DNA from 3 places in the Pseudoalteromonas sp. S3431 genome. Region 1 is predicted to be linked to each of the others. Evidence: predicted binding sites of a transcription regulator. Region 1 holds the regulator's gene; each other region holds the start of a gene.

Region 1 (2,281 bases):
ATTTTATCAGTGTTACTTCGTCACCATCTAAGCTTTTACCTACCCAGATTAAGTTACCAGTTGCTGATGTACTTGCTGTACTTTTGATAAATTCAATGTCACTTCCCTGAACAGGTAAAAAGAATGCATTGGTTTTTGCGCTTAGTTCGAAAAGCGGTTGCCCAAATTGAGATTGAGCATTACCTTCTTTATTAATGTTTTGCGTAAAGTTAGAGTGCTGCACTTCGAAAAGTGGGACTTGGGCATACGCATAGCCGCTAAACAATAAGCCAATAAACAATGGTGAATATTTTTTCATTTGATAATCCTTTTAAGTGTTTGTACACATAAAGTGTACATGTTAATAATTTGTTTTCAATTTATTAACATGTGGCTGTCATCAAATTAGCCCTTAATCGTAAATATAAAGATACAAATGTTTATTTTATGTAAGCATTCGTTGTTTCTACATAAGTGTAAAAGTGATTTATTAACAGCAAGCAATCAGTGTAATTTAAATTTGCGATTTTTATTTAACTGTATATACTCACAGTTAAATGTACTGTATGGAAAACCAGTTGTATGCGACCATTAACGAAGCGCCAAGCTCAAATTCTCGAATTAGTTAAAGTTTTTATTAAAGACACTGGTATGCCTCCTACACGTGCTGAAATTGCACAAACATTAGGCTTTAAAAGTGCCAATGCTGCTGAAGAGCATTTAAAAGCGCTTGCTAAAAAAGGTGCTATTAAGATGAAACCAGGTGCAAGCCGAGGTATTCAACTTGTTGAGGAAGAAGAGCCTGAACAGTTAGGTTTACCTCTTATCGGGCGAGTCGCAGCGGGAGAGCCTATTTTGGCGCAAGAGCACGTTGAGAGTCATTGTAAAATTGATCCATTAATGTTTAAACCGGCTGCTGATTTTTTATTGCGCGTTAACGGTATGAGCATGAAAGATATAGGTATTATGGATGGTGATTTGTTAGCTGTGCATAAAACTCAAGTTGCAGAAAATGGACAAGTTGTAGTTGCTCGTGTTGATGATGATGTTACCGTAAAGCGGTTTGAAAAAGCAGGCCGAAAAGTATTATTGCATGCTGAGAATGACGACTTTTCGCCAATTGAAGTTGATCTAGAAAATGAATCTTTTAATATAGAAGGTTTAGCCGTTGGAGTTATTCGTAACGCTGATTGGATGTAGTTTTTAATTTATTTTTATAAATGCGTGCTTTTTAGCACGCATTTTTGTTTTAACATTAGCACTAAAAATAGGACGTAAACAGCCAACTAATTATTTTAGCTGTAAATTTTTTTGCACTTATATTTTCTCCCTCCGAATGCGTTAAACCCCTTTGTTTTGCTCATATTTTGAACTTCTTGTTGACTAGTTGATTACTGACTTTTTATTAATTACTCAATATCACCTGATTGTTTTTTATACTAAAACTTGCTTGTTGTTCATTTTTTAGCTAATTATTAATGTGCTGAGCTAATAATAACTCACAGCTTTTTAGTTTTGAGAACACACAATATACACAAACTCGTTGTTGGCGCAGCAAAACCAATCAATATTAAATAAGATTGGCTAAAAAAATAAAAATAACGAATTGGCGTTTAAGCCGTATGCCTCTTCGCTTTGCATTCGCAATAGCATCAAAGGAGCCGTCACATGGGTAAACTGACCTCTACCTTGTGGCTTATATTATGTGTTTTTTCGCACTCAGTTTTGGCGAACAGCCAATACAATATGCGCAAAGGCGTAACCGATATAAGCAATAATGTATATCAGCTGCACATGACCATATTTATAATATGTTGTGTGATTGGGGTGATAGTGTTCGCAATTATGTTTTGGGCACTTATTCATCACCGTAAATCTAAAGGGGCTGTACCTGCCCAATTTCACGAAAGCACTAAAGTAGAAATACTTTGGACTGCAATTCCGTTTGTTATTTTAATTGCTATGGCAGTACCAGCCACTAAAACCCTTATTGCAATGGAAGATGCCAGCAAAGCTGATCTCACTATTAAAATTACGGGTTCGCAATGGAAATGGCATTATGAATATATGGGCGAAGATGTAGAGTTCTACTCTATTTTATCTACCCCGCAAGATGAAATCGCGAATCTTGCAGATAAAAACCCTAACTACTTACTTGAGGTTGATAAGCCTCTTGTACTGCCAATAAATCAAAAAGTACGATTTTTAATGACTTCTGACGATGTTATTCACTCTTGGTGGGTACCTGATTTTGCAGTTAAAAAAGATGCGAACCCCGGCTTTATAAACGAAACATGGACGA
Region 2 (2,281 bases), on a different contig from region 1:
TTAAAACATTTAAAAGTACGTGAAAGGCAAGCCGTTATAGCCCTATCGCTAGGTCTGATCTCACCTACTGAACGCGTGTTATTACGTATAATAAAGCTTATATTATTAAGCCCACTGTTTTTAATATTTACCCTATTTGAAGGCTGGGTAGTTATTCCATTTTTAATGCTTGGTGTACTTTGTTATCCATTATTAACTACGCCTATCGAAATTAATTTTGCAAAAAAAAATCTTAGTAAAGCATTAAAAGAATATGATCAGGGCGCTTAGAAGCGCCCTAACCCACTTATAATGTTATTTTATCTTTTAGCTTAGTTATTAACTTTTTTCCTACACCTTTCACTTTCGCTAAATCGTTTACTTCAGTAAACTCTCCATTTGCTTCCCTATAATCAACTATTGCTTGTGCTTTTTTCTTCCCTATTCCTGGTAGCTTAGCGAGCATACTCGCATCAGCATCATTAATACTTACAACATCATATTTAGGCATTTCTTTGACCACATCAACTACCTGTGAAAACGCTGCAGTAGTCGGGAGCAAACATAATATACTTATGAATAAGAGTTTTTGTAAAAGACGCATTTATTTTCCTTATTGTACTTTCGAATTATTAAATTTTGCTCAGGAAATAGTAAAATAAAAATAGCTCATTATATAAAATCACCTAAACACATGATCACTATTATCCGAAATCCTAAAATGCAGCTGGTACAACAAGTGATTTATTAAATAAAGTAAAGTTACAGTTTTTTGTCAAATCTTAAATAAACTAAAAATTAATATCAGATACTTGCAAATTACACCACAAACCATTACTGTACATAAAAACAGTAATCTAATGGTTTTCATAAACCACATTGCCACGCAAGCTTGCAGGAGAAATCATGGCTGTTGTTGTTAAATATGTTGTAGAACGAAACGGAGTCGAGCGCATGACGTTTACTACTAAAAAAGAAGCTGATGCTTATGACAAAATGCTCGATATTGCTGAGTCGCTTGAGCTAATGTTAGAAAAGGTAGATGTGCCATTAAGCGAGCAACAAATAGAGTCACTTGCTTTAGAAATAGCAAAGAGTAAAGAAGACTTTATGACTATATTAAAAGGTGGCAAAGACCCAGTTGTCACCAAAGCCCCAGCAAAAACTAAAAAGTCAGATAACGTTGCATCAACTGAAGACAACAACGATAAAAAACAAGTTAACTAGCCGTTTGCTCCCTACTGGATGAGTTAAGCTAAATAAAAAAGGGAGCAACTAAGTTGCTCCCTTTTTTATTGCTTACCACTTATTTTAAAATAGGTGGTAATTGCTATTTAAAGCTCTTTCTCTACTTCATCAAATAAAGCAGTGATGTTTTGCTCTGGCTCTTTTGTTACTAAGCTGATAACAACAATTGCGATACAAGATAAAATAAAGCCAGGTACAATTTCGTACATAAAGCTACTTAAGCTTTCGCCATTAATAGTAAATGGGCCATAAATCCAAATTAGCACAGTAAATGCACCCACTAACATACCCGATAATGCACCGGCAAAGTTCATGCGTTTCCAATAAAGGCTAAATAAAACCAATGGTCCAAACGCGGCGCCAAAGCCTGCCCAAGCATTACTTACTAAATCTAAAATAGAGCTATCTCTGTCGTAAGCTAAGTAAATGGCAAACATAGCAACTATAGCAACACTGATACGGCCAACAGCCACTAGCTCTTTATCACTCGCCTCTTTACGCAAAAATGTTTTGTAAAAATCTTCTGTTAGTGAACTTGAACTCACTAATAACTGAGATGAGATTGTGCTCATAATTGCAGCTAATATAGCGGCAAGTAAAAAGCCTGCTATTAGTGGATGAAATAAAAGCTCTGAAAGCACTAAGAAAATAGTTTCTGGGTCTTTGACCGTAATATTATTTTCATATGTGTAAGCGGCGCCAAAAATACCAGTAGCAACTGCACCAACAGCAGCAACAATCATCCAAGTCATACCTATACGACGCGCTGTGGGCATCTCCTTCACACTACGAACAGACATAAAGCGCACAATAATATGAGGCTGTCCAAAGTATCCCAACCCCCAAGCCATTGCTGAAATAATCCCTAAAGTAGACCCTGCACCTATCCAATTAAGCATTTCGGGGTTTACACTATGTAAAGTGGACTCTAAAGGCTGTTCTAAAAGTGAGTAGGTTACACAAGGCACTAAAATTAGTGCGATGAACATAATACAACCTTGAACAAAGTCAGTTAAGCTGACGGCTAAAAAACCACCAAACAAAGTATATAAAA
Region 3 (2,281 bases), on a different contig from region 1:
GTTCGAAGAATCGCATACCACCATAAATACGGTATTTTAAGCCTTCTTGCAGCATAGCCTCCTCGAGTACACGAGATTGCGCGTTACTACGGTATAAAATTGCGGCATCTTGCAGGGCATTACCTGCATTTAACCAGCTTCGTAGTTTGCTACTTACAAAGCGTGCTTCGTCTAACTCATTAAATGCCGCATAAATAGAAATTGGCTCGCCGTCGTTACCGTCGGTCCACAAGCTTTTACCCATACGCTCTGAGTTATTTTGAATTAATGCATTAGATGCTTTCAAAATAGTCGCGGTTGAACGGTAGTTTTGTTCAAGGCGAATGGTTTCAGCGCTAAAGTCAGTTAAAAAGCGTTTAATGTTTTCGATTTTAGCACCACGCCAACCGTAAATGCTTTGGTCATCGTCGCCTACAATCATAATGCTGTTAGTATCGCCTGCAAGTAACTTTAACCAAGCATATTGAATGGTATTTGTATCTTGGAACTCGTCTACGAGCATATGTGCAAAGCGTTGCTGGTAATGACGTAGTAACGTAGGGTTATTTTTTAACACTTCGTAGCTGCGTAGTAATATTTCGGCAAAATCAACTAAGCCAGCTCTGTCACAGGCTTCTTGATAGGCGGCGTAAACACGCAGCATCATTTGCTCGTTAATATCGTATGCTTGAATATCTTTAGGGCGAAGTGCTTCATCTTTTTTGGCGCTAATGTACCAGCCAAATTGTTTAGCAGGCCATTTTTTATCATCGATATTCATCGATTTTAATAAGCGCTTGATCATCCGAAGTTGATCGTCAGAGTCTAAAATTTGAAAGGCTTCAGGTAAGTTAGCTTCACGGTGATGAGCACGTAAAATACGATGCGACAAACCATGGAACGTACCAATCCACATACCACCTACAGGGGCTTTTAGTGTTTCTTCAACGCGGCTGCGCATTTCTTTAGCCGCTTTATTAGTAAAGGTTACGGCAAAAATACTGTAAGCAGATGCTTGCTCAACTTGCATAAGCCACGCAATACGATGAACTAACACTCGTGTTTTACCAGACCCAGCACCTGCTAACACCAGCATGTTTTGTAGTGGTGCTGCAACGGCATCGCGTTGTTTGTCATTTAAGCCATCGAGTAATTGTGAAACGTCCATCGTTACGCCTTTTTAATCAATATTGTGGGCAGTATAACAGGTGTTTTTGTTAGGCTAAATAAAATACTGTTTTTATAAACAGCTATTTATAAAATAGCCTTAAAAACGAGTAACTTGATAATTTTTTGAACAAAAAAAAAAGCGTAAACGCACAATAAAAATTGCTAATTTGACCTAAAGTTAGCAAAATTTACTAACTCTCTAAATCTAGGCTAATTTAACTATTTGATTTGTAAGCTTTAATAAATTGGCATAGAGTGTGTAAGTAAATAATTATAAAATCAAATAAATACAGAGGTTAGTATGGCAGATCAAGGTTCTGGCGGTAACGTAATCGCAGCATTATGTAATATATTTTTTCCTGGCTTAGGGCAGTTAGTGCAAGGGCGTATTTTAGCGGCTATATTTTTTGCACTCGCTATTATAATAAGTTACGCACTAATTTATGTGCTTGTAGGCTTTGTACTTGTGCCTATTATTTACTTATGGTCGATTATTGACGCAGCGCGTTATAGATCGCGAAGTTAACGGTTTTAAAGTTGAGTAAAATAGCGCCCATGTGGCGCTATTTTACTTTATATGTCCTGTGGTTTACGGGCGTTTACGTATATAATTACGCAATCAAAGATTTACAGGCAAACCCTATGGAATATCAATTTATTCGCGACCCTATTAGTGGGCTACGTATTAAAATAAGCAGTGAACACGCTATTATTGGTCGCTGGCTAAACGAAGAAATAGGCAAAGACAAAGTAGCCATGGTGCTAGCGCTTATTGCATCGGTAAGTTCAAGCTATGAGCCGCTAACGCTAAAAGGCCAAGAAATAGATTTAATATTAACCAAAGACGAAGCATTATTTGAAGCCCATGCGCTTCATCAAGACAGCGAAGACCTAATAGCGTATCAGGATGACGATTTAGCGCTTGAAGAAAATGGTTTAAGTAGTGGTTGTGGCTTTGAAGATTTCATTGATTTAATTGATTCATGGCATGAGTTTACGACGTCACGATAAACATAATTAGCACACTAATAAAAATATACAGCAATGCACAATCAGCATTTTATCTGTATTATTACACCAACGAAATTACGCCAACCAAAAACGACAGGAATTGATATGTCTGCCAATTTAA

The links. The regulator LexA, encoded in region 1, represses DNA repair genes until DNA is damaged. The targets are predictions, from matches to a motif close to TACTGTATNNNNATACAGTA.
Region 2: DO88_RS05380 (YebG family protein) is a predicted target of LexA. The motif match lies at 815-834, and genes of this name have one in related genera.
Region 3: uvrD (DNA helicase II) is a predicted target of LexA. The motif match lies at 1,212-1,231, and genes of this name have one in related genera.

The regions. Positions count from the first base shown of each region.
Region 1 covers NZ_JJNY01000043.1:31,278-33,558, reverse strand. The annotation lists gene DO88_RS08395 (M12 family metallo-peptidase) at 1-298, opposite strand, end outside; gene lexA (transcriptional repressor LexA) at 562-1,179, shown strand; gene coxB (cytochrome c oxidase subunit II) at 1,648-2,281, shown strand, end outside.
Region 2 covers NZ_JJNY01000055.1:45,768-48,048, forward strand. The annotation lists gene DO88_RS05390 (DUF6170 family protein) at 1-270, shown strand, start outside; gene DO88_RS05385 (ComEA family DNA-binding protein) at 287-583, opposite strand; gene DO88_RS05380 (YebG family protein) at 886-1,206, shown strand; gene putP (sodium/proline symporter PutP) at 1,314-2,281, opposite strand, start outside.
Region 3 covers NZ_JJNY01000041.1:151,726-154,006, reverse strand. The annotation lists gene uvrD (DNA helicase II) at 1-1,147, opposite strand, end outside; gene DO88_RS08805 (hypothetical protein) at 1,451-1,675, shown strand; gene DO88_RS08810 (YacL family protein) at 1,792-2,160, shown strand; gene DO88_RS08815 (dUTP diphosphatase) at 2,266-2,281, shown strand, end outside.